3 regions of the Mesorhizobium sp. WSM4814 genome follow, and region 1 is predicted to be linked to each of the others. Evidence: predicted binding sites of a transcription regulator. Region 1 holds the regulator's gene; each other region holds the start of a gene.

The links. Region 1 encodes PhoB, which activates phosphate uptake and scavenging genes when phosphate is short. Its sites were predicted from a motif close to TGTCATNNANCTGTCAT; they were not measured.
Region 2: ppk2 (polyphosphate kinase 2) is a predicted target of PhoB. The motif match lies at 3,311-3,327, and genes of this name have one in related genera.
Region 3: AC0L2V_RS12445 (ceramide glucosyltransferase) is a predicted target of PhoB. The motif match lies at 3,884-3,900, and genes of this name have one in related genera.

Annotation. Positions count from the first base shown of each region.
Region 1 covers NZ_JBVVQT010000016.1:542-11,255, reverse strand. The annotation lists gene pstA (phosphate ABC transporter permease PstA) at 1-884, shown strand, start outside; gene pstB (phosphate ABC transporter ATP-binding protein PstB) at 897-1,712, shown strand; gene phoU (phosphate signaling complex protein PhoU) at 1,748-2,455, shown strand; gene phoB (phosphate regulon transcriptional regulator PhoB) at 2,472-3,161, shown strand; gene AC0L2V_RS21865 (ROK family protein) at 3,282-4,529, opposite strand; gene xylF (D-xylose ABC transporter substrate-binding protein) at 4,795-5,835, shown strand; gene AC0L2V_RS21855 (sugar ABC transporter permease) at 5,977-7,296, shown strand; gene AC0L2V_RS21850 (ATP-binding cassette domain-containing protein) at 7,390-8,184, shown strand; gene AC0L2V_RS21845 (CHASE domain-containing protein) at 8,298-9,941, shown strand; gene AC0L2V_RS21840 (YMGG-like glycine zipper-containing protein) at 10,066-10,308, opposite strand; gene AC0L2V_RS21835 (hypothetical protein) at 10,390-10,714, opposite strand, start outside.
Region 2 covers NZ_JBVVQT010000002.1:135,618-146,331, forward strand. The annotation lists gene AC0L2V_RS03895 (multidrug efflux MFS transporter) at 1-71, opposite strand, end outside; gene AC0L2V_RS03900 (DUF982 domain-containing protein) at 220-477, shown strand; gene AC0L2V_RS03905 (hypothetical protein) at 747-905, opposite strand; gene AC0L2V_RS03910 (glycosyl transferase family 90) at 1,109-2,080, shown strand; gene AC0L2V_RS03915 (aldo/keto reductase) at 2,115-3,158, opposite strand; gene ppk2 (polyphosphate kinase 2) at 3,415-4,335, shown strand; gene AC0L2V_RS03925 (dihydrofolate reductase family protein) at 4,553-5,197, opposite strand; gene hemB (porphobilinogen synthase) at 5,603-6,634, opposite strand; gene AC0L2V_RS03935 (enoyl-CoA hydratase/isomerase family protein) at 6,840-7,883, shown strand; gene AC0L2V_RS03940 (DUF6163 family protein) at 7,880-8,302, shown strand; gene ldtR (transcriptional regulator LdtR) at 8,558-9,073, shown strand; gene AC0L2V_RS03950 (L,D-transpeptidase family protein) at 9,434-10,687, shown strand.
Region 3 covers NZ_JBVVQT010000006.1:95,674-106,387, forward strand. The annotation lists gene AC0L2V_RS12435 (2'-deoxycytidine 5'-triphosphate deaminase) at 2-1,096, opposite strand; SAM riboswitch at 1,222-1,299, shown strand; gene AC0L2V_RS12440 (O-succinylhomoserine sulfhydrylase) at 1,373-2,563, shown strand; gene AC0L2V_RS12445 (ceramide glucosyltransferase) at 2,610-3,764, opposite strand; gene apaG (Co2+/Mg2+ efflux protein ApaG) at 4,023-4,415, shown strand; gene AC0L2V_RS12455 (Hsp33 family molecular chaperone) at 4,496-5,506, opposite strand; gene argF (ornithine carbamoyltransferase) at 5,669-6,580, opposite strand; gene AC0L2V_RS12465 (acetylornithine transaminase) at 6,598-7,797, opposite strand; gene AC0L2V_RS12470 (GcrA family cell cycle regulator) at 8,153-8,671, shown strand; gene AC0L2V_RS12475 (magnesium and cobalt transport protein CorA) at 8,827-9,834, opposite strand; gene phoU (phosphate signaling complex protein PhoU) at 9,926-10,651, opposite strand.

The DNA of each region.
Region 1 (10,714 bases):
AAGGCACGGTGATCGAGGCGCTGGACAGCACGGCGCCCGCCGCGAGCGGCCAGGCATTCCTGCGCGTCATCGAGACGCCGGAAGCATCGCGAAAGATTTCGGACAAGGTGATCGTCTGGCTCGACACGCTGAAGAGCGCCGGCCTGATCGAAAGCCGGTTCAACTCGATCTTCTTCTTCACCGGCGCAAGCCGCGAGCCGGAATTGGCCGGTGTCTGGGGCGCGGTCGTCGGATCGTTCCTGACCATGATCGTAACCCTCGCCATCGCCTTCCCGATCGGCGTTTCAGCGGCGATCTATCTTGAGGAATTTGCGCCCAAGAACCGGCTGACGACGATGATCGAAGTGAATATCAACAATCTGGCGGCGGTGCCTTCGATCGTCTTCGGCCTGCTTGGACTTGCCGTATTCCTGAATTTCTTCGGCATGCCGCGCTCAGCCCCGGTGGTCGGCGGCATGGTGCTGGCGCTGATGACCTTGCCGATCATCATTATCGCCTCGCGCGCTTCGCTGCGCGCCGTGCCGCCGTCGATCCGCGAGGCGGCGCTTGGCATCGGAGCGTCCAAGGTCCAGACCGTATTCCATCACGTCCTGCCACTGGCGATGCCGGGCATCATGACCGGCACCATCCTCGGAATGGCGCATGCGCTGGGCGAAACCGCGCCGTTGCTGATGATCGGCATGGTCGCCTTCATCGTCGACATTCCCGGCGGCTTCACCGATCCCGCGACGATCCTGCCGGTGCAGATTTTCATGTGGGCGGATTTCCCGGAAGCGGGGTTCCAGCAGAAGACTTCGGCGGCGATTTTGATTTTGCTGGTGTTTTTGGTCATCATGAATGCCATCGCGGTGATACTGCGCAGGCGCTTCGAGCGGCGCTGGTAAGGAGTAGAGGATATGAACATCATGACGGAAGCCGGCGTCGAGCAGAAACTGAGCAGCGCAACCAACGCCCCTTCGATCAAGATGAAGGGCGAAAAGGTCTCCGTTCACTACGGCGAGAAGCGAGCACTGTTCGACGTCGATCTCGATGTCCGCGAGCATCAGGTGACGGCGTTGATCGGCCCATCGGGCTGCGGCAAGTCGACGTTCCTGCGTTGCCTGAACCGAATGAACGACACGATCGATATCGCGCGGGTGAGCGGCAAGATCACGCTCGACGGCGAGGATGTCTACGACCCGAAAATCGATGTCGTCGAGCTGCGAGCTCGCGTCGGCATGGTGTTCCAGAAGCCGAACCCGTTTCCGAAGTCGATCTACGAAAACGTCGCCTACGGTCCGCGCATCCACGGCCTGGCCAGGAGCAAGGCCGAGTTGGACGGCATCGTCGAATCGAGCCTGAAGAAGGCCGGCCTGTTCAACGAGGTCAAGGATCGCCTGCTCGAGTCGGGTACCGGCCTGTCCGGCGGACAGCAGCAGCGCCTGTGCATTGCGCGCGCCATCGCCGTGTCGCCGGAAGTGATCCTGATGGACGAGCCCTGTTCGGCGCTCGATCCTATCGCCACCGCCCGCGTCGAGGAACTGATCGACGAACTGCGCCAGAACTATACGATCGTCATCGTCACCCATTCGATGCAGCAGGCGGCGCGCGTGTCGCAACGCACGGCGATGTTCCATCTCGGCTATCTGGTCGAGGAGGGCGCGACCGACAAGATGTTCACCAACCCCGACGACAAGCGCACCCAGGACTACATCACCGGCCGGTTCGGCTGAGCGGTCCGGCGAATTTCGAACACGAGGACAGCACCATGGGTGAACACACCGTCGCATCTTTCGACGAGGAACTGGAGCACATCGACCGGCTGATCCGCGACATGGACGAGCTCGCCGCCGCAATGGTAGCGGCCTCGATCCGCGCGCTGCTTGCGTCGGACAATGCGATGGCGCAGCGCGTCGTCTCGGACGACGCCATCATGGATGCGCGGCAGCGCGAACTCGATGACAGCGCCATCACGCTGATCGCCAAGCGGCAGCCGATGGCGCAGGATCTGCGCGCCGTGGTTGGCGCAATCCGCATGGCTGGCGATCTCGAGCGCATCGGCGATCTGGCCAAGAACATAGCCAAACGGGTCAGCGCAGTCGGGCAGAGCGCGACGCCGCGTAATCTGTCGCACGGTATTGACGCGATGGCGGATCTCGTTCTTGTGCAGCTGCGCGGGGTGGTCGAGCACTATGTGTCGCGCGATGCCGGCGCGTTGAAGGAACTGCGCGCCGACGACCAGAAGATCGACGTGAAATACACGGCGGTTTTTCGCGAGCTCCTGACCTACATGATGGAGGATCCGCGCAACATCACCGCCTGCACGCACCTTCTGTTCTGCGCCAAGAATCTCGAGCGTATCGGCGATCACGTCACCAACATCGCCGAAAACGCCTACTTTGTCGTGACCGGGCAGCAATTGCCGGCGGACCGCCCGAAGCTCGACGAAACGACGATGTCGGCGCCGGCGACATGACAGGAGTGACCGGCCGATGATCGCGCCGCGCATCATGGTGGTGGAGGATGAAGAGCCGTTGGGCGTCCTCCTCCGTTACAATCTTGAATCCGAAGGCTATCAGGTCGAGGTGGTGACGCGCGGCGACGAGGCCGAAATCCGGCTGCAGGAAAACGTGCCCGATCTTTTGGTGCTCGACTGGATGGTGCCGGCGGTTTCCGGCATCGAGCTTTGCCGGCGGCTTCGGGTGCGCCCCGAAACCGAGCGGCTGCCGATCATCATGCTGACCGCGCGCGGCGAGGAGAGCGACCGGGTGCGCGGCCTTTCGACCGGAGCCGACGACTATCTGGTCAAGCCGTTCTCGACACCGGAATTCATGGCCAGGGTCAAGGCGCTGCTGCGCCGCGCCAAGCCGGAAGTGCTGTCCAGCGTGCTCAAGGTCGGCGACATCATGCTCGATCGTGAATCGCACCGGGTCTATCGCAAGAAGAGCGAGATCCGGCTCGGGCCGACCGAATTCCGGCTGCTCGAATTCATGATGCGGCACCCGGGCCGGGTCTTCTCGCGCAGCCAGTTGCTCGACAATGTCTGGGGCGAGACGATCTACATCGACGAGCGCACGGTGGACGTCCATGTCGGCCGGTTGCGCAAGGCGGTCAACAATGGTCGCATGCCCGATGTCATCCGCACCATCCGTGGCGCCGGCTATGCGATCAGGGAAGACTAGCTGATACCTGCGCTTCCGGCGTACCCCAAAGTACGCTCCGCTCCGGATCTCGGAACCCACCATTCTCGACTCGGCCTGACCTGAATCTCAACACACCCCAAGTCGCGACCCGGGAATCCTTCAAGCCACGTTCTTTCCGACCGAGCCGGCTCGTGCCTGGATGCTCGGCGCGAAAATCTCCTGGTCGACGAAGCTTAGCGCCCGCATGGCGCAGCCTTCGCGGATCAGCGGCAACTCGTTCGGCTCGGTGTCGAAGGAAATCGAACCCGAATGCTGGCCGCCGGCGGTCTGGGCGATGGCCTCGCGCAGCGCCGGCTCGATCAGGTCGAAGGCGGCAGCGCTGGCGCCGACCATGGCCACGGGCGCCGGATCGATCAGCGCGAACAGGCTGCCGAGCCCGAAGCCGAGCGCCTCGCCGGCCTTGCGGTAGGCTTCGCGCTCCGGTCCGTCCGTCTCGCGCGCCCGGGCCGCCAGTGCCCGCATCTCGGCGTCGCTGACATCGGCGACCGGCTCGGCATTCTCGCTCAACAGCCTTGCGTTGCGCCAGATGGCGTAGTTGCCGGCATAAGCCTCGACGCAACCGCGCCGCCCGCAGCGGCAAAGCGCGCCACCCGGCCGATGGATCATGTGGCCGAATTCGCCGCCTGAGGAGTGGGTGCCGGTGAACAGCTCGCCCTTCAGCACCAGCCCCATGCCGATGCCGTGCGAGAGCAGGATGGCGATGAAGTCATCGCGGTAGCGATCCGGGTGGCGCCAGCGCAGCGCCACGGCCATCATGTTGCAGTCGTTCTCCATGATGGCCGGGATGCCGAACTCGCGTTCCAGAATGTCGGCGAAGGCGATGTTCGTCTGCGGCGTGATCGGCGACCACAACATGGCGCGCGCATGGGAATCGGTGATGCCCTGGATCGCCAGCGCGATGCGGGCGACGCTTTGGACATCGAGGTCGGGATCTTCGAGCCGGCGCCGGACGATGGCGACACATTCGCCGATCAGCGCGTCACGCGACATGGTCAGCGTGTCCAGCCGGCGCTGGTCCTCGGCGACCACTTGTCCGGCATAATCGATGACGGCGACCGACAGGAAATTCAGCGACAACACGACGGCCAACACCGCAGCGGCTTGCGGATTGAGGCTGAGGCCGACCTGCGGCCGGCCGCGTTTCAGCGAAACCGTCTCGCTCGCCTTGCTCTCGGCCAGGATGCCTTCCTGGATCAGGTCGGCAGAGATCGCCGATATGGTCGAATGGCTGAGGCCGGTGGTCGCGGCGATCTCGGTCCGCGACGGCTGGCCTGCCCGGCGCACGGCCGAAATCACCATCGCCCGGTTGCGCCGGCGCAGATCGTCATGACGGATTCCCACCGACATTTTTGTTTCCTCCTCATCGCCGCGGCCGCTCATGAATCGGAAGCCGTCGGTAATGTCCGACAAATACTGGCAGAAGCGGAGGGGGCTGTCATTATTTATTCCGAGCCTCGAAAAAAAGCCCGACAGGACGTCAACATCCATCAGAATTGGTGTTGACAGTGCTTCGGCGTTGGACCAGTATTTTTTCGAGGCTCGAAAAAATAGAGCCTTTGTGCCGGCCTTCGGGCCAGTTGGTCGCGCCCTACGCGGCGCAGGGAGGAATATCATGAAGAGATTCGCAGCCGCCATTCTGGCGGGGGTCGCCATGTCGCTGACGCTCGCGTCGGCCGCGCAGGCCAAGGACAAGGTCATCGGCGTTTCGTGGTCGAACTTCCAGGAAGAGCGTTGGAAGACCGACGAAGCCGCCATGAAGGCGGCGATCGAGGCCGCCGGCGACAAATATATTTCCGCTGACGCACAGTCCAATCCCGGCAAGCAGCTGACCGACGTCGAGAGCCTGATCTCGCAGGGCGCCAACGCGCTGATCATCCTTGCGCAGGATGCCTCGGCCATCGGTCCGGCGGTGCAGAAGGCGCTGGACGAAGGCATTCCGGTCGTCGGCTATGACCGGCTGATCGAGAACAAGGACGTGTTCTATCTGACCTTCGACAACCAGGAAGTCGGCCGCATGCAGGCCCGCGAAGTGTTCAAGGTGGCGCCGGAAGGCAATTACGTTTTCATCAAGGGCTCGGGCGCCGACCCGAATGCCGATTTCCTGTTCGCCGGCTCCATGGAAGTGCTCAAGGATGCCATCGACAGCGGCAAGATCAAGAATGTCGGCGAGGCTTATACGGACGGCTGGCTTCCCGCCAACGCCCAGAAGAACATGGAACAGTTCCTGACCGCCAACGACAACAAGGTCGATGCGGTGGTTGCCGCCAATGACGGCACCGCCGGTGGCGTCGTCGCGGCGCTGACGGCGCAAGGCCTGGCCGGATCCGTCCCGGTTTCGGGCCAGGACGGCGACCATGCCGCGCTGAACCGTATCGCGCTGGGCACACAGACCGTATCGGTGTGGAAAGACGCGCGCGAGCTCGGCAAGAACGCCGCCGAGATCGCCTCGCAGCTGGCCGACGGCAAGCCGATGACAGACATTGCCGGCGTCAAGGATTTCACCACGCCGGGCGGCAATGTCGTCAAGTCGCTGTTCCTGACGCCGATTGCCATCACCAGGGACAATCTCAACGTCGTCATCGACGCCGGCTGGATCAAGCAGGAAGAGGTCTGCGCCGGCGTGGCGGCGGGCACCGTCGCGGTCTGCAACTGATCCGCCTTCGCCAAAAAAACCTGAAACGCCGCGGCTTCACGCCGCGGCGTTTTTTTCAAAAGAGTTGTTTTTCCGCGTCTCGCGGGTAATTTCTAAGCTGCTTCCGGCATCCGCGGCAGACGGCAACGGTGGGAGGACATCATGACCGACACGACTTCCAACACGCCGGCTGCCGATCGGGCGCGTGAATCCGAGCTCAGCCCCTTCGGCCGCTTCCTCAAGGCAACCGAGCTCGACATACGCATGCTCGGCATGGTCGGCGCGCTGCTGATCATCTGGGTTGGAATCCACATCCTGTCGGGTGGGCTTTTCCTCACGCCGCGCAATCTCTGGAACCTGTCGGTGCAAACTTCCTCGGTCGCGATCATGGCGACCGGCATGGTGCTGGTCATCGTGATGCGCAACATCGATCTTTCGGTCGGCTCCGTCGAAGGCGTGATCGGCATGGTGATGGGCGTTGCGCAGGCAGAATTCCTCATCCGCGTCATGGGATTCCAGCTTGGAAATCCCTGGATATGGGTAATCGCCCTGGCTGCCGGCGTGGCGCTCGGCCTCATGATCGGCGCGCTTCAGGGCTTCATCATTGCCTATCTCGAGGTTCCGGCCTTCATCGTGACGCTGGGCGGCCTGCTGATCTGGCGCGGCATGGCGTGGCTGATGACGAGCGGGCGCACCGTCGCGCCGCTCGATGCCACGTTCCAGCTGATGGGTGGCGGGCCGCGTGGCTCGATCGGGGCGACCGCGAGCTGGATCGTCGGCATTCTCGCCTGTGTGGCCGTCGCCTTGATGCTGCTCAACGGCCGGTCGCAGCGCAAGCGCTTCAAGTTTCCGTTGCGCCCGGTCTGGGCGGAGAGCCTGCTTGGTGTTGTCGCCTGCGCCGCCATCCTCGGCGCCGTCTGGATCGCCAATTCCTATCCGTGGCCAATCGGCATCGTTCGCCAATACGCCCAGCGGAACGGCATCACCATCCCCGAGGGCGGGCTGTTCATCGCCCATGGCATCGCCATACCGGTGCTGATCGCGGTCGCAGTCGGCATCGTCATGACCTTCATCACCCGGCGCACCCGATTCGGCCGCTACGTCTTTGCCATTGGCGGCAACCCGGAAGCGGCGGAACTCGCCGGCATCAACACGCGCTGGGTGACCATGAAAGTGTTCATGATCATGGGCGTTCTGGCCGCGATCAGCGCGGCAATTGCTTCGGCCCGCCTCAATGCGGCGACCAATGCGCTGGGCACGCTGGACGAACTCTTGGTCATCGCAGCAGCCGTCATCGGCGGCACGTCGCTGGCCGGCGGCTCCGGCACGGTGCTCGGCGCCATGCTGGGCGCGCTTCTGATGCAGTCGCTGCAGTCCGGCATGGTATTGCTCGGCATCGATTCACCGCTTCAGAGCGTCGTCGTCGGCGCCGTGCTGGTCGTCGCCGTCTGGCTCGACACCGTCTACCGCAAGCGGGTCTGAGCATGATCCCGAGCCAAAGGTCCGGATCAGCGAAAAGTGGACATCCGTTTCGGTCCAGCATCATGCTCGGCGAAACCATAGAGAGGAACGATCATGGCTGACACGACTGCTCCCACGCCACTGATCGATATGCGCAACATCTCGATTGCCTTCGGCGGTATTCGCGCCGTCGACGATGCATCGATCGACCTTTTCCCGGGCGAGGTCGTGGCGCTGCTCGGCCACAACGGTGCGGGAAAGTCGACGCTGATCAAGATCCTGTCCGGCGCCTACAAGCGCGATTCGGGTCAGATCTTCGTCAATGGCGAGGAGGCTTCGATCGCCAATCCGCGCGACGCCAAGAAATACGGCATCGAGACGATCTACCAGACGCTGGCGCTCGCCGACAATGTCGACGCCGCCGCCAACCTGTTCCTCGGCCGCGAGCTGATGACCGGCTGGGGCACGCTCGACGATGGCGCCATGGAGGCCGAGTCGCGCAAGGTGATGGGCAGGCTCAATCCCCGCTTCCAGCGATTCAAGGAGCCGGTGGTCAAGCTTTCGGGCGGCCAGCGGCAGTCGGTGGCGATCGCGCGCGCCATCCTGTTCAACGCCCGCATCCTGATCATGGATGAGCCGACGGCGGCGCTGGGACCGCAGGAAACGGCGCAAGTCGGCGAACTGGTCATGCAGCTCAAGGCCGACGGCATCGGCATCTTCCTGATCAGCCATGACATCCACGATGTGTTCGAGCTTGCCGACCGCGTCTGCGTCATGAAGAATGGTCGGGTCGTTGGCACGGCGCGCACCGGCGACGTGACCCAGGACGAGGTGCTCGGCATGATCATTCTGGGCAAGTGCCCGCCAGGCGCCATACCCGGGCCAGGCGCGCTGAAGATCGCCGCCTGAAGCGTCAAATACCTGTCACGTGATATGCCAGCCGTCATGATGGTTTGGCCGCGCCATTGTGTTGCCACGGGGACTTGCCCATAAGATGGGGAACCATGGGTCGCAGCCACAGCTTGAAGAAGTTCTTCCCGATCGTCGCTTTCATCGCCGTCGCGCTGATCAGCCTGACAATGGCGGGATTCGCCTATTTCGCCACGCAGGAAGCGGCGCGCATCAAATTCGAGGCGACGGCGGACGACGCCCTCAACCGGATCGATAGCCGCATCGACCTGCATCTGTCGATGCTGCGATCGACACACGCACTGTTCGAGGCTCGCAATGGTGACATTTCGCGGAGCGAGTTCAAGGCGTTCTTCGATGCGCTGGGTATCAACGACAATTTCGCCGGCCTGCGCGGCATCGGCTTTCTCCGGCTGGTGAGAGCCGGCGACGAGGCAGCGGTCGAGCGTGCCATCCAGCACGACTATGGCGTCAGCGATGCGATCTATCCGGCCACGACAACGCTGCCATGGCGTGCGCCCATCACGCTGTTCGAGCCACTGGATCCTTCCAATCAATCCGGCATCGGCTACGACATGTTCACCGAACCGGTGCGGCGCGAGGCGATCGAAAGGGCGATGGCCGACAATCAGCAGCACGCAAGCGGGCGCGTGCAGCTAGGCCAGGAAACAGGTGCTGCGCAGACCTTCACCGGCTTCCTGGTTTTCGTGCGGCTCAACATCGAAACCGCGGCGGACGGCATCGATGCGTCGAGATCGTCGACAACAGGCTTTCTCTATGCGGCGTTCCGCGCCCGCGACCTGTTCCAGACCGCGCTCAGCCGGACGCCGCTGCTGCCGGTCAACATCGAAATCTATGACGGCAAGGTGGATGCCGACCATCTTTTGTTCCAGTCGGAAACGCCGCCGGCGTCGAGCTTCGGCGACAGGTTGCTGGTTTCTCGCGAACTCACCATCGCCGGACGTCCATGGACGGTCCTGTTCAGGCCGACAAGCGCCTTCTCGCAACCTTCCTCGCGCGCCATTCCGGTGATGCTCGGCCTGTTCGGACTGCTGCTCGCCGGAACGATCGCGCTGGTGGCCCGATATCAGGAGCGGGCCTATGACGCGGTCTCGCTGCTTCATGAGACGACGGAAAAAAGCCTGCTCGAAAAAGACCTGATGCTGCAGGAGATGAAGCACCGCATCAAGAACTCGATCACGCGGGTGCTGGCGATCGCGCGCCAGACGGCGTCGCACGCCACCGACGTCAACGAGTTCTCGTCCTCCTTTTCGGCCCGGCTGCAAGCGATGGCGGCATCCCAGGACATGCTGACGCGCTCGCGCTGGCAGAAGGCCGATCTTGGCGATCTCTTGCGCATCGAGCTTGGCCAGGTGTTCGGCAAGGAGCTTCCCGACGGGATATTGTCGGGGCCAGAGGTGTTGCTCGACGAGACGACGACGCAAGCGCTCGGCCTGACCTTTCACGAACTGGCGACGAACGCGCTGAAATATGGCGAAACCGGCAATTCGGCCAATACCAGGAATGGCGACTGGTCGCTCAAGGTAGACTGGGCGGTCGAAGGCCACAGGAGCGGCCGGACGCTGGTCCTCAACTGGCGCGAAGCCGGCCAGAAGAAACTCGAAGCACCTGTCAAAACCGGTTTTGGCACCAAGCTGATCGATTTGAACGTGACGCGCGAATTGCGCGGTACGATCAATCGCGATTTTCACGATAGCGGGTTGAGCGTGGAAATCCGGATCCCGCTGTCGGACTGAAACGCTGCCGCAAACCGAGCGTTTTCGAAAGCGCCCAAATAAAGCGCCCCAAATGAAGCACCCATGTAAACAGAGACAGGCTCGTCCGTTCTCCGCTTCCAATGCCTCTTGCGTTTGAAACGGATCAGCAGCGAGCCGTAAACAGACGGCCACGGTTGTCGCGGTACTGGCAATAGCCATTGCGCAGGTTGCGCACCAGCAGGCCGGTACCGGCACCGATGGCTGCGCCCACCAGCGCACCCTTGCCGCCGTCAATCAGGCCGCCGGCCAGAGCGCCGACACCGGCGCCGACGCCGACGTCCTGCTCGGTGGTGCTGCAACCGCTGACCGCGATCGCGGCAACCATGGCAATAATCATCTTCCGCATAGGGTCACTCCTCGCCTTTGTCCTCACTTGTAGCTCCGCCCGTCATTTATCACGCGAAAAAGTGTTTTGCCCTGCTCGATTTCATTGTTGGCTAAGAGAATCTTTTTCGGGGCGCGCGCCGCCCGAGGCGAGCTCGAGGTCGGAAATCTCCACGGAAGCGTCGAGGGTGCCGTCCGGGCGCACGTTCCAGACGATCTGGTCGTAATCATCCTCAAGTGCCGGATCGACGGAAAGGCATTTGGCAATGATGCGCGGAGCCTGACCCTGCACATCGCCCAGGGCAAACGGACGCGCGGCGGTGCACTCCTGAGCGGTTTCGAAAACGCTCACCGATACGGGCAATTCGCGGCACTCAGTCATCGTGTCCGAACAGCCGATGACAAGCAGCACGGCAGCGATATGTTCC
Region 2 (10,714 bases), on a different contig from region 1:
GCAAAGCACACGGCGAGATTGCGGCGCCAATGGATATTGTGGGCGCCTTGGGTGGCAGGGTCTTGCGGCATGTCTGTCCTGTCCGGCAGCCTCTCGACGGCATCATTGCACAACAACTGGCGCGGCCTGCCTGCCAGGGGATTAGCAGCTTCGCGGCGTGATTGCGGTGGCAACCACTTTCGCGCTCGCTTCGCGAGCGGCGATGGCGTAAGAGCGGCGATGGAAAACAACCGATTTGAAACACCCGTGACCGTCAAGGGCGCGGCGGGAACCACTCAGCTCTTGCGCACGGCCCGCGAGGCTTCCGACTACCTCCTCAACAACTGGCCCGGCAAGCGCAGTCCAAAGCATCGCGAAGCGCTGCAGGCCTGCCATGATGCGCTGGCCGGCGACAAACCGGCAATGATCGCAAGGCGTGCCTTCATCGCCGCCGCCCGCGAAGTGAACGTTTTCGTCAGCGACAAGGCGCCGGTCTGAAGACGCAGCGAAATCTGATCTGATCCGCCTCGCGGGCCGGGTGCGCTTTTACTGAGGGGCAATCGCTTCAGCTTGCGCTGCCCCTCTTGCCCTGCCCGTCCTCCGCAGCAGCTGCGCTGCAGCTACGGAGGGTGGACCGGGTATTTCTCACCGGACGGGAGAAAGCGGCCTGCACCAAGGGTTTCGCCAATCTCCGACGTTGCAGAAAGCGCGCCAAAGTTGCGGCCAGTTCCCTTCTCGCCGTCACTATGAAGCGATTGCCCTGCAGTTTACTCTGCGGTTTCCGTTTCGGTATCGGACGTGGTCTCGTCTTCCGGCTTCGAACGTTCCTTGGCTGCGACCTTGGCCGCTTGCTTTTCCGCCTTCTTGGCAGCCTTCTGCCGGTCGCGTTCCTTGCGTTCCTGGCCGTAATTCGGTGCTCGCGCCATATCTCTTCCTTTCACAATCCCAAAGGTTCTTAGCCCTGCCTAGGAGCATTGGGCTACAAACACAACACTGCAAAGAGCGATCGGCTCCATGGACAGCCAGGCAGGCCGGCTGAACACGGTTCCGTGGCTTGCAAGATAGCCGGCACAATGGTGTAGGGGGGACCGGGGGGCAAATCACAAGCCGATTTTTCACCAAGTGACCGATGGCCACCCTTCAAAGAAACGCACAGAAGCTATTCTACTATGCGCGCAATGCCGTGCGCGATATCGCACCGCAGGCGCTGTTCCGCCGCAGGCTCGCCGGGTTGCTCGATCAGGCCAGGCTTTCGGACGGATCGGTCCGCGCGCGTCTCAACTGCTACAACAGATTGCAGGACGCTTTCGCGCCGAGCGGCGGGGCCGTGCCGGTCAGCCGGCCACCGAGAGGCCGGAGCATGTATTACTACGATCTGAAGGAATTTACCCGCTACTTCGATCCCGATTTGCGCATCGATCTCGAATTCGGCGACGTCGTCGACGTGCCTGCGATGCCGTCGATCGTCAAGGATCGGCCGATCGCCGGCGACAACAGCAATGGGGTGCTGTTCAAGCTCAACAAGTTCCGCCACTTCCACATGCCCGCCGACGATGTAGCCTTCGCGGACAAGCTTCCGGTTGCAGTGTGGCGCGGCGAGCTCAACAACCCGATAAGGACCTTGCTTCTGGAGGTTGCGCGCGATCTGCCCTTTTGCGATGTCGGAACGCCCAAACCGACGGCAGCGCCGGAATTTCGCAAGTCTTATCTGAGCATCGACCAGCAGCGGCGCTGTCGCTACATCATTTCGCTCGAAGGCAACGATGTGGCGACCAACTTGAAATGGGTCATGAGTTCGAATTCGCTGTGCCTGATGCCACCGCCGACATATGAGACATGGTTCGCCGAAAGCGAACTCGTGGCTGGTGTTCACTATGTGCCGCTCGAACCTGATTTCACGGATCTTGCCGAGCGGGTGCAATATCTCGAACGCCATCCGACTGAGGCCGAACGCATCGTTGCCGCCGCCAACGCCTATTGCCGCAAGTTCGCCGACGAGCGGGCCGAGCAGGCGATCTGCTTGCTCGTGCTCTACAAATATTTCGTGCTCAGCGGCCAGATCGAGCCTGATCCCGAGATCTGGCGTTTTATTTCAGGCTAAGCCCGCGGCGACTTCGACCTGATCCGGATCGTTGTCAGATGTCCTCCCGGTCAAGAACCAGATCGGCCGGACCAAACCGGTCTTTTGCCGTGAATTGCTGGTGCCAATAGGGGTAGAGAACGGGCGGGCGGCTCACAGCGTCGAGGCGTGCGCGCTCATCGCTGGTCAGCACCAGGCCGGCTGCGGCGATATTGTCCTTGAACTGCGCTTCGGTCCGTCCGCCGATCACCAGCGAACTGACCGCGGGCCGGCCGAGCAGCCAGGCAAGCGCCACCTGCGCCGCCGAAACGCCATGGTTCTCGCCAATATGGGAAAGCACGTCGACGATCCGCCACAGCCGGTCCTCGTCGCGGATCGGCGGTTCGGTCCAGCCGCTGATCTGGCGGGCGGTGGCCTGGTCGCGGTGGTATTTGCCGGACAGCAGTCCACCGGCGAGCGGGCTCCATACCAGCACGCCAAGCCCCTGGTCGACCGAGATCGGCAGCAGTTCGTATTCGGCTTCGCGCGCTTCCAGCGTGTAGTGGATCTGCTGGGTGACGAAGCGCGGCTGGTGCTGGCGGTCGCTGATCCCCAGCGCCTTCATCACTTGCCAGCCGGAATAGTTGGAGCAGCCGACATAGCGGATCTTGCCCTGGCTGACGAGCGTGTCGAGCGCGGCGATGGTCTCTTCGAGCGGCGTCGTGCCGTCCCATTCGTGCAGGAAATAGATGTCGATGACGTCGGTCCTGAGGCGCTTCAGGCTCTTCTCGCACTCGCGGATCAGATGATAGCGCGACAGGCCCTCATCGTTGGGACCGTCGCCGATCCGCATGCGCGCCTTGGAGGCGATCAGCACATCGCCCTTGCGTTTGCCGCCGAGCGCTTCGCCGATGATCTCTTCCGAAAGCCCGTTCGAATAGACATTGGCGGTGTCGATGAGATTGATGCCGGCATCGATGCAGAGGTCGATCATCCGGCGTGCCTCGTCGAGATCGGTCTTGCCGACCGCCGAAAATGCGCCAGCGCCGCCAAAAGTCATGGTGCCCATGGTCAGCGTCGAAACCTTCAGCCCGGAACGGCCGAGTGTGCGGTATTCCATGTCAGATCCTCGCGATTGCGTTGAAAAGGGTGCTTTGAAGGTTGCTCGGGGAAACCTGGCATTTGTAGGACAATTCGAGCCGCTTGTCGTGCGTGCCAGGCAGGCTGATCGATCACATCTCGCGGAGTTGGGCTACCGGCGTGCGGGCCGGCTGCAATAAAACCGTCATTGCGGGCCTATATGCAAGTCGGCTCAAGGTGTCCGATCTCGGCCGGCAGGCCGAGGCCGACGCGGGCGTGCACGCGGAGCAGCATAAATGACCGAAGCAAAACAGAATTCTCCCGCCAGGGACTGGCTGGAAGCGGAACTCGCCGACACGCTCGACGAGGACTACGAGCTGGAGATGTCGGAACCGGCGCTGTCGCTGGAAATCGCCAGGATCTACAAGAACGCGCATCCGCCCTCGATGGATCGCCTGCAATATTTTCGCGACCTGATCACGCTGCAATCCGAATTGATCAAGCTGCAGTCCTGGGTGGCTTACACCAGGAAGAAGCTGGTGGTGGTTTTCGAGGGCCGCGATTCGGCCGGCAAGGGGGGCGTCATCAAGCGCATCACCCAGCGGCTCAATCCGCGCATCTGCCGCGTCGTCGCACTTCCGGCGCCGACCGAGCGCGAGAAATCGCAATGGTATTTCCAGCGCTACGTGCCGCATCTGCCGGCAGGCGGCGAGATCGTGCTGTTCGACCGCTCCTGGTATAACCGCTCCGGCGTCGAACGTGTGATGGGCTTCGCCGAGCCGGACCAGGTCGAGGAGTTTTTTCGCGACGTGCCGGAGTTCGAGCGCATGCTGGTCCGCTCCGGCATCACCTTGGTCAAATACTGGTTCTCCATCACCGACGAGGAGCAGCAGATGCGCTTTCAGATGCGCATCCATGATCCGATGAAGCAGTGGAAGCTGTCGCCGATGGACCTGCAGTCGCGCGTGCGCTGGGAACAGTATACCAAGGCCAAGGAAGAGACCTTCGCCCGCACCAACATTCCCGAAGCCCCCTGGTTCATCGTCGAGGGCAACGACAAGAAGCGGGCGCGGCTGAACTGCATCGATCATCTCCTCAAGCAGATGCCTTATGAGGAAGTGCCGCACGAAGAGATCACGCTGCCCGATCGCGTCTTCAATCCAGAATACGAGCGCCAGGTGCTGCCGCGCGAGCTGTATGTTCCGGAGAAGTATTGAGGAGCGCGCCTCTTCCTTCTCCCCTTGTGGGAGAAGGTGGATCGGCGCGCAGCGCCGAGACGGAAGAGGGGTGTTGGAAGAAATGAGGCGCTGGTGATCCTGGCGCTGTGCGCCCGATTTGAACGTAGGTGTGCGCCAAGCTGGAACACCCCTCATCCGACCGAGCTTCGCTCGGCCACCTTCTCCCACAAGGGGAGAAGGGGGAACTTAACCAGGCTCACGCCCGCTCGATGGTGACATGCATGGCATTCGGCGTGCCCACCTGCTCGCTGCAGCGGTAGCCGAGTTTGACCATGTCGATGCCGGCAAAAAGGTTCTCGCCTGAGCCGAGCAGCATCGGCGATATCGCCAGATGCATGTCGTCGATGAGCTTTTCCCTCAGATATTGCCGGATCGTGGCGACGCCGCCGCCGAGCCGGACATCCTTGCCGTCAGCCGCGGCTTTCGCCTTTTCCAGCGCCGAGTGAATGCCGTCGGTCACGAAATGGAAGGTCGTGCCGCCCTCCATGACGATAGGATCCCGCGGATGGTGGGTGAGCACGAAGACCGGCACATGGTAGGGCGGATTGTCTCCCCACCAGCCCTTCCAGGTGTAATCGGGCCAAGCGCCGCGAACCGGCCCGAACATGTTGCGGCCCATGATCCACGCGCCGGTGTTTTCGAAGCTGCGCGTTACGAACGCGTCGTCGGTATCCGTGGTCCCGCCATCTTCGCCGGACATGTTGCGGAAGGTTCGGGTGCCGAACATCCATGTGTGCAGGGCTTCCCCGCCGACGCCCAGCGGCTCTTTCAGGTCCTGGTCGGGACCGGCGCCGAAGCCGTCGATAGATACGGTGAAAGCGTTGACGCGAAGCTTTGACATGAGGACCTCCCTCTAATCCAGTTGTGAAATGCAAGCGGTTGTAATTAGCCAGACTGATTGCATTTTGCAAGCGGTATTTTAGGAGTGGAGGTGGCCGGCGGCCGTTAGGGATTCAGTAAAAGAAGCTTCGACTCGTGTTGGAATGAGCAATTGTCGATGTCGGTGCCGCCCCTCATCCGCCTGCCGGCACCTTCTCCCCGTATAGTGACGGGGCGAAGGGGCTGGCCGCAACCTCGGCTCGCCTTCTGCAATGTTGGAGATTGGCGAAATCCTCTGCGAAGGCGTCTTTCTCCCCGTCACTATACGGGGAGAAATGCCCGGCAGGGCAATGAGGGGCAGCGCAAACCTGAAACGCTTGCCCTGCGGCGGCCATGGCGCGCTTGGACCAGGCGCAACAGATGCGCATCACCCCTTCAGCATCGCCGCCACTTCAGGCGCGAAATAGGTGAGAATGCCGTCGCAGCCGGCGCGCTTGAAGGCGAGCAGCGATTCCAGCATCGCCTTGTCGCCGTCGATCCAGCCATTGGCGGCGGCCGCCTTGATCATCGAATATTCGCCCGACACCTGATAGGCGAAGGTCGGCATCCGGAATTCGTCCTTCAGCCTGCGGATGATGTCGAGATAGGGCAGGCCGGGCTTGACCATCAGCATGTCGGCGCCCTCGGCGAGGTCCTGCTCGGCCTCGCGCACGGCCTCGTCGGAATTGGCATGGTCGAGATAGTAGGTCTTCTTATCGCCCTTGAGCAGGCCGGCGGTGCCGACCGCCTCGCGATAGGGTCCGTAGAAGGCGGAGGCGAATTTCGTCGCGTAGGACATGATCGCCACATCCTGAAAACCATTGGCGTCGAGCGCATCGCGGATGGCGCCGATGCGGCCGTCCATCATGTCGGAAGGGGCAATGATATCGGCGCCGGCAGAAGCCTGGATGACGGCAGCCGCCGTCACCTGCTCCACGGTCTGGTCGTTGACGATGATGCCGTCACGCAAGATGCCGTCGTGGCCGTGCGAGGTGAAGGGATCGAGCGCCGCATCGGTGATGATGCCGATCTCGGGCACTGCGCGCTTGATGGCGCGCGTGGCGCGGTTGATGACGTTTTCCGGATCGAGGATGTGCGAGCCGGTCTGGTCGCGCAGGCCGAGCTCGACATTGGGGAAGGTGGCGATCGCCGGAATGCCGAGCTTTGCCGCGCGCTCGGCCTCCTTGACGGCAAGGTCGAGCGACAGGCGGAAGACATTAGGCATGGCGGCGATCGGTTCGCGGATATTGTTCCCATCGACGACGAAGATCGGCCAGATCAGATCGTCGACGGAGAGCCGGTTCTCCTGCACGAGGCGGCGCGACCAGTCGGCCTTGCGCATGCGGCGCAAACGGCGACTGCCGGTGATCTCGTCGACGCTGCGCGCGCCGGCAGGCTTTGCTGGGGTGAATTTGTTCATCGCCAAAACTCCGGATTGGCGGCTTTTAACACGAGCCTCCGCCGCTGACCAATGCGGCACGATAGTGCCAGGCACAAGCTGGATACCGGTATACGAGTTCCCGACCGTTGTTGCCCGACAGGATTGCGTCTTGGCATTGACGCAGCCATGCGCCACGCTTTAGCACTTCAGTCCCGGCGGCATTGGGCGAGGGATTCTTTAGGCGATGGATTTTGGCGGCGGCAACGAGATCCGCTTCGAACGACTGGGCAGCGCCGGCGTCGTCACGCTGACGCGGCCGCAGGCGCTCAATGCCGTCACCCATCGCATGGTCAAGGCGCTCGACAAGGCGCTGCGCGCCTGGGAGCGCGACGACGGCGTCGATGTTGTCGTCGTCAAGGCCGAGGGCAGGGCGTTTTCGGCCGGCGGCGACATCCTCCACATCTACGAGGCCGGCCGGGCGGGAAAGCCGCCGGTCGATTTCTTCGCCGACGAATACCGGTTGAACGCCCGCATCGCGCGGTTCGAAAAACCCTATGTCGCGCTGATCGACGGCATCGTCATGGGCGGCGGTGTCGGCATCTCGTTCCACGGCTCGCATCGGCTGCTGACCGAGAACGCCCAGTTCGCCATGCCGGAAGTCGGCATCGGCTTCTTCCCGGATGTCGGCGCCAGTCACCTGCTGCCGGGCCTCGGCGGCAGCTTCGGCATGTATCTGGCCCTGACCGGAAACCGCATCCGCTATGGCGACGCTTTGTGGTCGGGCCTGGCGACGCACACGATCAAGGCGCAGGACAAGGCCGGCTTTCTCGACCGGCTGGTTGCGAGCGGCGACCCGGAAGCGGCGCTGCGCGGCTTTTCCGTCCCGGCCCGGCGCGAAACGGACAGTCCGACACTGGAAGCCATCGCTCGCCATTTCGCGCAGCCGTCGCTGAGCGACATCATCGGCAGCCTGGAGCGCGCCGCACCCGCAGACGCGTTCGCGGCAAAGACACTGGCGACGATCCGCACCCGCTCGCCGACCAGCCTGCATGTTGCCTGGCGCGAGATCAGCGCCGGGCTGACGCTGTCGATGGACGAGTGCATGCGGATGGAGTTCCGCATCCTCAACCGCATGCTTGCCGGCCACGATTTCTACGAAGGCATCCGCGCCGCCATCATCGACAAGGGCTCGTCGCCGCAATGGCGGCCGGCAGGCATCGACGACGTCAGTGCTGCCGACGTCGATGCCTATTTCGCTCCGCTCGGCGAACGGGAACTCAAGCTGTGAGCGAGGTCACGTCGAGACGCGTCGTGCTCCAGCCCTCGACGGTCGAGGTCACCTTCGCCTGGTTTCAGCGTGTCATCTCAGCCTACTGTCTGTTGTTCGGGATTTTGTACTGGATCCGGCTGATCGGCTTCTATCCCGGCTCGTTGTGGCGCTTCGACTTGATGCCCGTGCATTGGCAGGTGGCGGCGGTGACGCTCGCCGTGTTCTTTCCCTTCGCCGCAGCCGGTCTGTGGATGCTGGCCTCCTGGGGGCCGGTGATCTGGTTCATCTGCGCGGCGACTGAGACCGTCATGCATGCCGGCTTTCCCGAGCTCTTCGGCCACCGGCCGCTGATCCTCGCCTCGCATGCGGCGGTGGCGCTGCTCTACATCGTCTTTCGCGTGGTGATCTGGATGCAGAAGCGCCGGAGCCGGCAATAGAGCATCGGATCGATGCTCAACAAGAATAACCCACGCGTCCGGTTGGACGGGCAAATTACCGCCCGGATTCATTGGCTAAATCTTTAGGTTAATCGTCCTTGTTCGGGTGACCCTTCGTTAAGCGTCTTTCGAAACCTATTACCGGTAAGCTCTTGTTAGCCCTAGCGTTTAAGTCGAATTTTATGAGTATTCGATAGTGTCGTGATCAAGGTGAAAAACAAAAAATCACCAGGCGACAAACGAGAGGCAAAGACAATGATCAATTCCCGTCCGGCGGCGAAGACCGCCAACGTATCCGACGACCGCCGCGAGGCGATCCGTTCGCTGTACATGGAATCGCTGCAGCTGGTGGAACGGCTGCACCGCCGCCTGCTTGACGTGATCAAGGACGAATTCGACCGCAACGGCCGTTCCGATATCAACGCCATCCAGGCGCTGCTGCTCTTCAATATCGGCAATTCGGAACTGACCGCCGGCGAGTTGCGCTCGCGCGGCTATTATCTCGGCTCGAACGTCTCCTATAATCTGAAGAAGCTGGTCGATCTCGGCTTCATCAACCACCAGCGCTCGCGCATCGACCGCCGTTCGGTGCGGGTCTCGCTGACGCCGAAGGGCAGTGAGGTGGCGGAAGTCGTCGCCGGCCTCTACGAGCGCCATGTCGGCTCGATCGAGCAGGTCGGTGGCATCAACACGGAAGAATTCAAGCAAATGAACCGCGCCCTGCAGCGCCTCGACCGCTTCTGGAACGACACCATCGCCTATCGCATGTAAAGCATGTCCATCGCATGCAACCGCGCCACAGGCGCGGTCGGAGAGCGATCCAAAAGACCGGTGCCGAAAAGCATCGGTCTTTGCGTTTCGTGAGGCCAGCCGATCCAAATCGCGGTCAGGGTCACGTTGCCGCCATATTCCCGGTGGAAGCGAGAACGCGGGTGATGTTGCGGCGCGAGCCAATCCGTCTCCCCGCCAACCGCCTCAGTGAAGGCGCGTCGCGCCCGGCGCGTTCTCGCACAGAAGCGAGTGGGGCATGGTTGGCTAATTGTTAAGGGCGCCAACCTTAGAGTGGGCCGGGCCTAGCATGCGGGCGGATCGCCCGGTGAAAAAACTGTTACAGGACTATCTGGAGCGTACATGAGAACCAGTCGCCGTTTCTTCCTTTCCGGAGCCTCCGCGTTGGCCGCGACGATGGTTGCCGGTGGCGCCAGCGCGCAGGACGTGATCGCGGACATCCTGAAATCCTCGGGCCGCGGCAACTGGAACGACCAGTTCGACGCCCGCGCCAGCGAGGGCGGCAAGGTGGCCTCGACGCTGCCGATCGTCAGCCTGCAGACCGTTGCGTACACCGAGCAGGCTATCGTGCAGTATCAGAACATTGTCGCGCAAGGCGGCTGGGAGCAGGTCCCGGACACCAAGAAATTGCAACTCGGCGTCATCGATCCCGACGTGGTGCCATTGCGCAGGCGCTTGATGGTTTCGGGCGACCTGGCGCAGAGCGCCGGCCTTTCAGAGGCCTTCGATTCCTATGTAGATGCGGCGGTCAAGCGCTTCCAGGCGCGTCATGGACTGCCTTCCGACGGGACCCTGGGCCAATATAGCTATGCGGCGATGAATGTCTCGGCGCAGGTCCGGCTTGGCCAGCTGCAGACCAATCTGCAGCGGCTGAACGAACGCGCCGGTACGCTGGGCAACCGCTATGTACTGGTCGATATCCCTGGCGCCCAGATCGAAGCGGTCGAGAACGACCGCGTCGTGCTGCGCCACACCGCCGTTGTCGGCAAGATCGATCGCCAGACGCCGATCGTCGATTCCAAGATCAACGAGATCATCGTCAATCCTTACTGGAACGCGCCGGTCTCGATCGTGCGCAAGGACATCATTCCGCTGATGCGGAAGGACCCCAATTATCTCAAGGACAGCAAGATCCGGCTGTTCGCACCGGATGGCAGCGAGGTCGATCCACTGACCGTCGACTGGTCGACCGACGACGCGGAGAAATACCGCTTTCGCCAGGATCCGGGCGCCGGCAATGCGATGGCCTCGGTCAAGATCAATTTCCCGAGTCCGGACGGCGTCTACATGCACGACACCCCGCAGCAGAGCCTGTTCGGCAAAATGATGCGCTTCGATTCCTCAGGCTGCGTGCGCGTCCAGAACGTGCGCGACCTCGTCACCTGGATCCTGCGGGACACGCCGGGCTGGAGCCGCCAGCATTTCGAGGCGTCGATCAAGAGCGGCGAGAACATCCCGGTGCAGGTCACCAATCCGGTGCCGGTCTTTTTCCTCTACATCTCGGCCTGGTCGACAGGGACTGGCGTCGTGCAGTTCCGCGACGACATCTACGGGCTCGACGGAGCCAACGAGCTGCAGATCACCTCTGCGCTCTAAGCCATTGATGTTATTGAATTGATGAAA
Region 3 (10,714 bases), on a different contig from region 1:
ATCAGCGCGCGGCGCGAAAATGCTTGGACAGTTTCAGGCCCTGCGCCTGATAGTTCGAGCCGAGATCTGTGCCGTAGAGCGCCTGCGGCCGCTTCAGCATGTGCTCGTAGACCAGCCGTCCGACGATCTGGCCGTGATCGAGGATGAACGGCACTTCGTGGCTGCGCACTTCGAGCACGGCCCGGCTGCCGGTGCCGCCCGAGGCCGAATGGCCGAAACCCGGATCGAAGAAACCGGCATAGTGGACGCGGAATTCGCCGACCAGCGGATCGAAGGGCGTCATCTCAGCGGCATAGAGCGGCGGCACATGCACCGCTTCCTGGCTGACGAGGATATAAAATTCGTCCGGATCGAGCACCAGTTCGCCGGCGCCGCTCTTGTAGAGCGGGTCCCAGAAATCGACGACATCCTGCGCGGCGCGCTTGTCGACATCGACCAGGCCGGTGTGGTGCTTGCCGCGGTAGCCGACCAGCCCGTCCTTGTCGCCATCGAGGTCGATCGACAGTGCGATGCCGCCGCCGGAAATGTTCGGCGGCTCGGTGGCGACGAGCGTCTCGGCACGGTGCAATTCGTGCAGCTCGCTTTCCGACAAAAGCGCATTGCCGGTGCGGAACCGGATCTGCGACAGCCGCGAGCCGGCGCGGACGACGATCGGAAAGGTGCGCGGGCTGACTTCGAGATAGAGCGGGCCGTTGTAGCCGGCAGCGATCTTGTCGAACTCGTGGCCGCGATCGGTCATCACCCGGGTGAAGATGTCGAGCCGCCCGGTCGAGCTTTTTGGGTTGGCCGAGGCGGAAATGTTTGCCGGAAGCGCCAGGCTCTCGAGCAGCGGCACGATATAGACGCAGCCCGTCTCCAGCACCGCACCATCGGTGAGATTGATTTCGTGCAGCTTCAGGCGGTCGAGTTTTTCAGCAACCCTGTGGTTGGGGCCGGGCAGGAAGGAGGCGCGCACCCGCCAGGCCTTGTCGCCAAGCCTGAGGTCCAGGCTGGCCGGCTGGACCTGGTCGGCGTCGAGCGCGCGCGGCGACTTCAGCGCGCCAGACTGGTACAGCGCGGAAATATCCTGATCCGGAAGAATGCCTGTCTGCCGCAAAGTCTGGCTCCGCTCGAAGGCCGGGCGTGGTCTCGTCTTGTCGCAGGTTCTTGCCGTGGAACCCGCTGGTACAAACCTCTTAATCATGCCGGCAATTGACGCAAGCGCGGTGCAGGTCTAAAGGATCGTTATCCCGTGGTGATTTGGCCGGTCGGCTTGCAGCCACGTTAAACAAGTCGCTAAAGGACCGTCGGGCCGAAAGGCCGTACGACCGGTTGCGACTTTCGCGGCCGGTTTTTTTGTGTTTGGACCATTTTTTGTGTTTGGAACAAGGTGATGACGAGCAAAACGCGCAACTGGAAGCCTCAGACCGCCCTCGTGCATGCAGGAACGCTGCGTTCCGGCTTCGGCGAAACCTCCGAGGCGATGTATCTCACGCAAGGCTATGTCTACGACACGGCGCAGGCGGCGGAAGCCCGCTTCAAGGGCGAGGAACCGGGCTTCATCTATTCGCGCTATGCCAACCCGACGGTCGACATGTTCGAGAAGCGCATGTGTGCGCTGGAAGGTGCCGAAGATGCCCGCGCCACCGCATCCGGCATGGCGGCGGTGACGGCGGCGTTGCTGTGCAGTGCCCGGGCCGGCGACCACATCGTGGCGGCGCGCGCGCTGTTCGGCTCCTGTCGCTGGGTGGTCGAGACGCTGGCGCCGAAATACGGCATCGAGGCGACGCTGGTCGACGGCACCGACATCGCCAATTGGGAAAAGGCGGTCAGGCCCAACACCAAGTTGTTCTTCCTTGAAAGCCCGACCAATCCAACGCTGGAGGTCGTCGACATCGCAGCCGTAGCCTCGCTTGCCGATTCGATCGGCGCGCGGCTGATCGTCGACAACGTCTTTGCCACGCCCTTGCAGCAGAAGCCGTTGCAACTCGGCGCCCATATCGTCGTCTATTCGGCGACCAAGCACATCGACGGTCAGGGACGCTGCCTCGGCGGCATCATCCTGTCGGACAAGAAGTGGATCGACGAGAATTTGCACGACTACTTCCGCCACACCGGTCCCAGCCTCTCGCCCTTCAATGCCTGGACGCTGCTGAAGGGGCTGGAGACGCTGCCGCTGCGCGTTCGCCAGCAGACGGAAAGTGCCGGCCGGATCGCTGACTTCCTCGCCGAGCGATCGGAAATTGTCCGCGTCATCTATCCCGGCCGCGCCGATCACCCGCAGGCGGCGATCGTCAAGAAGCAGATGTCGGGCGGGTCGACGCTGATCTGCCTCGACGTCAAGGGAGGCAAGCAGGCGGCCTTCGCCTTCCAGAACGCGCTCGATGTCGTGCTGATCTCCAACAATCTCGGTGACGCCAAGAGCCTGATCACCCATCCGGCGACGACGACACACAAGAATCTGAGCGACGAGGCGCGGGCCGAACTTGGCATCGGGCCAGGCACGCTCAGGCTGTCCGTCGGACTGGAGGACACTGACGACCTGCTCGAAGACATCGAGCAGGCCTTGAAAGCCGCCAGGTAGGGATACGCGCCGAACTGCTGCGCTGTGATCTGCAAAGCAGGCGCGGTCAGGCGCCCGACGGCGTCTCTTCCAATTCCGCAACGGCGCTGGTTTGGATGGTCATCGTGTTGCCGCGCCAGTCGACGGCACCGCTGAGCCAGCCGCGCACCCAGATGGCGGGAAGCATCACGTCCCGCGCAACCATCGCCGGGATCATGCGCAGCGACAGGTGCCAGCCCTTGGCCGAGGCGAGAGCGCATTCCGGCAGATAGGCGACTATCAGCACGGCGATGGCGGTAGCCGGCAGGCTGAAACCGGCGCCTGCTGCCGCAACCAGCGCAAGCACCAGCGGCGGCGCCGCTCCGATCAGGATCTCGGGCGCGAAAAACAGTGGGAAGGTGACGCGACGCAGGCGTGCCCAGCGGGCCTGGCGCGACCAGATTTCGCCAAATGTGCGCAAGCCGAGCGGCTGTTCGAAGGGCGCGGCAACGAGATTGACGCGCAGTCCGAGCCCGTTGACCAGCTTGGTCGCGGCGGCATCCTCGGCAATCTCGGCGGCAAGCGCACGGATGCCGCCATTGGCGTCGAGCAATGGCTTGTTCCACAGCATGCTCTTGCCCTGGGCGAAACCGAGGCCGAGCGCCTCGCCGGTATATTGCCAGCGCGCCTGCAGCGTGTTGAGGAAAGCGCATTCGACCTCCGCCCAGAACCCGTCCGGCCGCGAGCCGATCGGCGTCGAGCAGACGAGGCCGGTGTCCTGCCGCCATGCCGTCATCAGATGCTGGACATAGTCCCTCGGCATTAGGACGTTGGAATCGGCAAGGATGACCCAGTGGTGGCGCGCGGCCTCCCAGGCCTTCACGCAATTGTTGAGTTTTGGATTGCCGCTGATGCGGTCGTCGCCGACCAGCAGCCGGGCCGGCACGGCCGGAAAGCGGGCTATCGCATCGGTGATCGGCCCGACCACCGGGTCGTCGGCATGGGCGACGCAGAAAATGAGCTCATAGTGCGGCCAGTCGAGCGAGAAGGCGCGCTCGAGCGTCTCCTCGGTAAACGGCTCGACGCCGCGCGACGGCACGACGATCGACACCGGCGGCGCCTCGACGGCTGGCGGCGTGATCCTGCCAGGCCGCTTCAGCTTCAACGAAGCGAGCAGGATGCTGGCGAGATTGACAACAAGCAGAGCTATGGAAAGCAAGGCGGCTGTGACTGTCAATTCCATCAATATCTGGTCGCTCCAGAAAAAACCGGCCGCATGAAAGCCGTTTTCAACAGTTCGACAGAATGCTGAGTCGCCCGGCCCTGCACACCATCCCCGGCCCTGCACACCATCATTGTCACGTGTCACTTAAATGACATTGTTGTTCGGCACCTGCGCTTAACAAATTCGGGCAACGATGGCAGACACCGAGGGGACGCACCCCGTTGACCGAACTGCGGAGAGGGTCGAATGTTCCGTCTGCATAGTGTGGAGTGATTTATGTACAGCGCCGTCACGCGCGACATCGAAGTGCAGGTCAGGCCGTTCTATCTGGAAGACCGCTCCGACCCGTCGGAGAACCGCTATGTCTGGGGCTACCAGGTGACCATCGACAACCAGTCGGATGAATTCGTGCAGCTTCTGTCGCGCTACTGGCAGATCACCGACGGCACCGGCCGGGTCGAAGAGGTGCGCGGCGCCGGCGTTGTCGGCGACCAGCCTGAACTCAATCCCGGCGATAGTTATCAGTATACGTCTGGCTGCCCACTCTCGACGCCATCCGGCATCATGGTCGGCCACTACACGATGCGCAATAAGCGGGGTGAGACGTTCGACGTCGCCATCCCCGCCTTTTCGCTCGACCTGCCGGGCACGCGGCGGACAGTGAACTGAGGCTCACTTGGGCTTCTCGCCCCAGGGCGAGGGGCGAGAAACCAAGCTCTGCGAAGGCACCGAGGCAGCACTGACGCCGGCTATTGAGCCGCAGCAAATTCCGCCGGGTCGAAGTCATATTGCTTCGAGCAGAATTCGCAGGCGACGTGAATGCCGCCATCCTCGGTGCTGTCCCTGATCTCGTCGGCGGAGAAGCCTCCGAGAATGCCGCGGATCTTCTCCCTGGAGCATGAGCACTGGTCGGCTACCGGCACGCCGCCAAAGACGCGCACGCCGTGCTCGTGGAACAGCCGGTAAAGCAACCGCTCGGCGCCGATCGTCGGGTCGATCAGTTCCGTCGGCTCGATGGTGCCAAGCAACGCCAGCAGTTCCTGCCAGGAATTGTCGGCCGGATCATGGATCTCCTCGCGCGGATCGCCGTCGCCACCCGGAAGGTCGGGCACGCGCATGCGCTCCGCCGATTGCGGCAGGAACTGTGCCAGGATGCCACCGGCGCGCCATTGCTCGCGGGCACCGCCGATGCCGGGCGTCAACAGCTTGGCCACCGAAAGCCTGAGATCGGTCGGGATCTGCTCCGACTGCCGGAAATAGGTGCGGGCGGCCTCCTCCAGCGTCTCGCCGTCGAGTTGGACGATGCCCTGATAGCGCTGCGTGTGGGCGCCCTGGTCGATAGTCAGCGCCAGCACACCGCTGCCGAGCAGCGTCCGCTGCGAGGTCTCGCCGGCAGAAATCAGTGCCTCCAGCCGGTCGGCGTCAAAGCGGGCATAGGCGCGCAGCGCATGCGGCGTGGAAAAATCCGCCACCAGCATGTCGACCGGCCCGTCGGTGCGGGTCTGCAGGATAAACTTGCCTTCGAACTTGAGCGAGGTGCCGAGCAGCACCGTCAGCACGCAGGCTTCCGCCAGCAGGCGGGCGACCGGCTCGGGATAGTCATGACGGCTGAGGATCGCGTCGAGCATCGGCCCGAGCTGGACGGTGCGGCCGCGCACGTCGAGCGGGCCGACCTCGAAGGGCACGACATGATCGTCGCCGGCGTAGCCGAATTCGCCGAGTTTGGGTTGATGTTCAGCCAATTGACGGGTTTCCAACATGACAAAGCTCCGGGGCGCGGCGATGCCGCCCTCCGGGGCGCATGCGTCGAAACGCGCTCGATTTGCGTGATGCGCCTGAGATAGGCATCACGCACTCCCGGATCAAGGCGGCCGGGATCAAGGCGGCCCGGATCACGGTGACCAGGATCACAGCAGCCCGGATCAAGCGCCGAGGCACCAGGCCAAAACCGCCTTCTGGGCGTGGAGCCGGTTCTCGGCCTCGTCGAACACCACCGAATGCGGGCCGTCGATGACTTCGTCGGTGACCTCCTCGCCGCGATGCGCCGGCAGGCAGTGCATGAACAACGCGTCGGGCTTTGCCTTCGCCATCAGTGCCGCATTGACCTGATAGGGTGAGAAGACATTGTGGCCGCGAGCACGGTGCTCCTGGCCCATCGACACCCAGCAATCGGTAACGACACAGTCGGCCTCGTGGACGGCCTCCTCGGGCGAGCGGGTGAAGTTCAACTTGCCGCCATGCGCCCTCGACCAGTCGACATGCTTCTGCGCCGGCTCGCTGCCTTCCGGCACGGCCACGTTGAGGTTGAAGCGGAACCGCGCCGAGGCCTCCAGCAGCGAATGCAGCACGTTGTTGCCGTCGCCGGTCCAGGCGATGGTCTTGCCGGCGACCGGGCCGCGATGCTCCTCGAAGGTCATGATGTCGGCCATCAGCTGGCAGGGATGGGTGTCGTCGGTCAACCCGTTGATGACGGGGACGGTCGCGTTCTCGGTCAGCTCCAGCAGCCGGTCATGCGACGTGGTGCGGATCATGATCGCATCGACATAGCGCGACAGCACCTTGGCCGTGTCGGCGATGGTTTCGGAGCGGCCGAGCTGCATCTCGGCGCCGGTCAGCATGATGGTCTCGCCGCCGAGCTGGCGCATGCCGACGTCGAACGACACGCGCGTGCGCGTCGACGGCTTGTCGAAGATCATCGCCAGCACCTTGCCTTCGAGCGGTTTTGTCCGCTCGCCGGCCTTCAGCCTTGCCTTTCGCACGACGGCATCGTCCAGCATAAGGCGCAGATCGCCCTCGGAAACGGCGGAAAGATCGGTGAAATGGCGAAGGCTCATCTTGGGTCTTCCGACTGTTATTTCGCCGCAGCCGCGGCGATGGCGTCCGACAGGCCCCGGGCGCCGGCGCGGATGCGGTCGAGCGCCTCATGGATCTCGGCGTCGGTGACGGTGAGCGGCGGCAGCAGGCGAAGAACGTTGTCGCCGGCCGGAACCGCCAGCAGATGCTGGTCGCGCAACGCCATGTTCACCTTGGTGTTGGGCGCGGCGCATTTCAGGCCGAGCATCAGGCCGCTGCCTCTGATGTCTTCGATGACATCAGGAAATTCGTCGGCGACACCCGCCAGCCCCTGCTTCAGCAGCAACGCCTTGCGCTGCACATCCTCCAGAAAACCGTCTTCCAGCACCACGTCGAGCACGGCGTTGCCGACCGCCATCGCCAGCGGATTGCCGCCGAAAGTGGTGCCGTGCACGCCGGCGGTCATGCCGACGGCGGCCTCGTCGGTGGCGAGGCAGGCGCCCACCGGGAAACCGCCGCCGATGCCCTTGGCGACCGCCATGATGTCGGGCGTGACGCCAGCCCATTCATGCGCGAACAGTTTTCCGGTGCGGCCGATGCCGCACTGGACCTCGTCGAAGATCAGCAGCAGATCATGCTGTTCGCAGAGCTGCCTCAGCCGCTTCAGCGACTGCGTCGGCACCGGGCGAATACCGCCCTCGCCCTGCACCGGCTCGATCAGGATCGCGGCGGTCTCTGATGTGATCGCCTTTTCGACGGCGTCGATGTCGTCGAAACCGACCTGGTCGAAACCTTCGACCTTAGGGCCGAAACCTTCCAAATATTTATACTGGCCGCCGGCGGCGATGGTCGCCAGCGTGCGGCCATGAAAAGCGCCTTCGAAGGTGACGATGCGAAAGCGCTCGGGATGGCCCTTGACGAAATGGTAGCGCCGCGCCGTCTTGATGGCGCATTCCAGCGCCTCGGCGCCGGAATTGGTGAAGAACACCTTGTCGGCGAAGGTGGCGTCGGCCAGCCGCTCGCCCAGACGGCTCTGCCCCGGAATCTCGTACAGGTTGGAGACATGCCAGAGCTTGGCCGCCTGCTCGGTGAGTGCCGAGACCAGATGCGGATGGCTGTGGCCCAGCGAATTCACGGCAACGCCGCCGCCAAAATCGAGATATCGCTCGCCCTTGTCGGTGACCAGCCAAGTGCCTTCCCCATGGTCGAAGGCCAGGGGCGCGCGGGTAAAGGTCTCGAAAAGCGCCGAACCGCTCATTATATGCGTCTCCGGAACCGGAAAATCAAAAAGCCGCCAAAGCGGCGGCTTGTGCGGCTTATCGTGTTTTTCGGCCATGAAGTCAACGAAAACGTCGCGCAAGGAAGCGCGGCAAGCTTTCCAGCGAGACGCCGGCTCATCAGCGACCGGGCAAGTTGGGGAAAACCGAAAAAACCGATTCGTGTTGGCCCTCGGACTCTTGTCACCGAGTCAGCGCATAAGGTAATTGTAGGTCGAGAAATAACTAGATTTCGTGCGGCGGACCTAATCACCCGATATATGTGGTGTCTGCCCGGCGGAAGCCGGATCGTGGAAGGATTCCGATCGCCGCACATTTCAGCAGGAGCGCGGTCTCATGAATTGGACTGACGAGCGGGTCGAACTTCTTAGAAAATTGTGGTCGGAGGGGCTGAGCGCCAGCCAGATCGCCGCACAGCTTGGGGGTGTCAGCCGCAATGCTGTCATCGGCAAGGTGCATCGGCTGAAACTGTCGGGCCGCGGACGTGCGACTGCCACGCCGGCACGCCAGAAGAAGAGCGTGCAGGGATCGACCGTGCAGAAATCGGTGTCGCGGGCCGCGAGCACTGCGCGGCATATCACCACGTCGATCGGCGCGACCGCGCTGCAGGCGCAATTCGACGCCGTACCGGTGACGCGTCATTATGTCCGTCCGGTCGAGAACGTCGTCGTGCCGATCTCGCGGCATCTGCAGCTCGTCGAATTGACCGAGCGGACATGCAAATGGCCGAATGGCGATCCGCTTTCGGAGGAGTTCCATTTCTGCGGCAACGACGCGGCCGAAACCGGACCCTATTGCAAGTATCACGCCCGCGTTGCGTTTCAGCCCGCTTCGGAGCGGCGGCGCAGTAGGTAGGGGAATAGGGGAGTAAGGCAGTACGGCAGTATGGGGTGAACTGCAAAAGGCTGCGCTCGTGAGGCGCCATCTTTCCCTACTGCCCTACTGCCCTACTGCCCTACTGCCCTACTGCCCTACTGCCCTACTGCCCTACTGCCCTACTGCCCTACTCTTCACAGCCAGCCGCTCTTGCGGAAGCGCCAGTAGAGAACCGAGCAGACCAAAATAATCGCTCCCAGAACCACCGGGTAGCCATATTCCATCCTAAGTTCCGGCATGTCGTTGAAGTTCATGCCGTAGATGCCTGCGAGCGCCGTCGGCACCGCCAGGATTGCAGCCCATGAGGCGAGCTTCTTGGTGATCGCCGTTTCTTGGCTCTGGCCAACCAGGAGGCTCGCCTCGAAGGCAAATGCGAGCACCTCCCGCAAGCTGTCGATCTTCTCCTGGACGGTGCGGATGTGGTCGGTGACGTCGCGGAACAGTGGGTGCATGGCCGCATGGATCTGCGGCAGGTCGGCGCTGGTCAACCGGCGGCAGACTTCCACCAGCGGCAGCGCGGCGTTGCGCAGGCGCAAGAGATCGCGGCGCAGCATATAGAGCCGCTCTATGTCGGAGCCGGTCATCGGCTTCAGCAGAACCCTGTCCTCGATCGCCTCGACCTCGTCCTCGATCTGCTCGAGCACCGGCATGTAGTTGTCGACGATGAAATCGAGAATGGCATAGAGGACGAAATCCTCGCCTTTGGCTAGCGAATGCGGGCAGCTTTCCCAATGCTGGCGAACGACGGCATAAGAAGTCGACGGACCGTGCCTGACGCTGACGATGTAGCCGGCGCCGACGAACAGATGCGTCTCGCCGAAGGTGACGCGCCTGTCGATCAGTTGAGCCGTGCGGGCAACGATGAACAACGCATCGCCATATTGCTCGATCTTCGGCCGCTGATGCGGATGCTCGGCGTCCTCGATCGCCAGATCGTGCAGGTGGAATTGCGCCTGGACACGAAGCAACAGGTCGCGGTCCGGCTCCAGCAGGCCGATCCAGACGACATGACCTGGCTTCTTGGCCCAATCGCCGGCTTCCTCGATCGGAATGTCGGCGACACGCCGGCCGGCGGTATAGACGCTGGAAGCGACGATGGCCGATGTCGGCGGGGCCGGCGTCAGGTTCCGAACGGTCTCCATCGCTACCTCCTGGAGGCGTGGCCTCGGGTCAGGATCAGGAACGTTCGGTAAAGCTTAGCCTAAATCAGCAATGGGTTCGAGAGGCAGCCGTTCACTTCGCCGGTAGCGTTGCGGGAAGCACAATCTTGTCTGTCTTGTCGCCCTTCGGCCGCTCGGCCGGCATCTGGTCGCCGGTGACGATGTAGTAGATCGTTTCGGCGATATTGGTGGCGTGGTCGCCGATCCGCTCGATGTTCTTGGCGCAGAACAGCAGGTGCGTGCAGGGCGTGATGTTGCGCGGATCTTCCATCATGTAGGTCAGCAACTCGCGAAACAGCGAGGTGTACACGGCGTCGATCTGATCGTCGCGGTCACGCACGAAGCCGATCTTTTCCACCGAGCGCGACGCGTAGACGTCGAGCACTTCCTTGAGCTGCGTCAACGCCAGGTCGGCTAAGGCCGCAATGCCGCGGAACAGGCTGGTCGGCTGGCGCCCTTCTGTGACGGCAACCACGCGCTTGGCGACATTCTTGCCGAGGTCGCCGACCCGCTCGAGATCCGCCGAGATGCGGATCGCGCCGACGATCTCGCGCAAATCCGTCGCCATCGGCTGGCGCTTGGCGATGATGATGATCGCCTTGTCGTCGATCTCGCGCTGCCCCTGGTCAAGAACGGCATCGTCGCGGATGACCTTCTGGGCAAGGCCAGGGTCGGCGTTGACCAGGGCCGCAATCGCCTGTTCGACCATGCGTTCGGCATGCCCGCCCATCGCGGCAATGCGCTTCGACAGATATTTCAGCTCCTCGTCATAGGCGCTGACGATGTGCACGGACTGCATGGAATGCCTTCCCGGGTCTTCTGGTCCGAGTCGTTCCTCGAATCCCCGCTGATACGCTAGCCG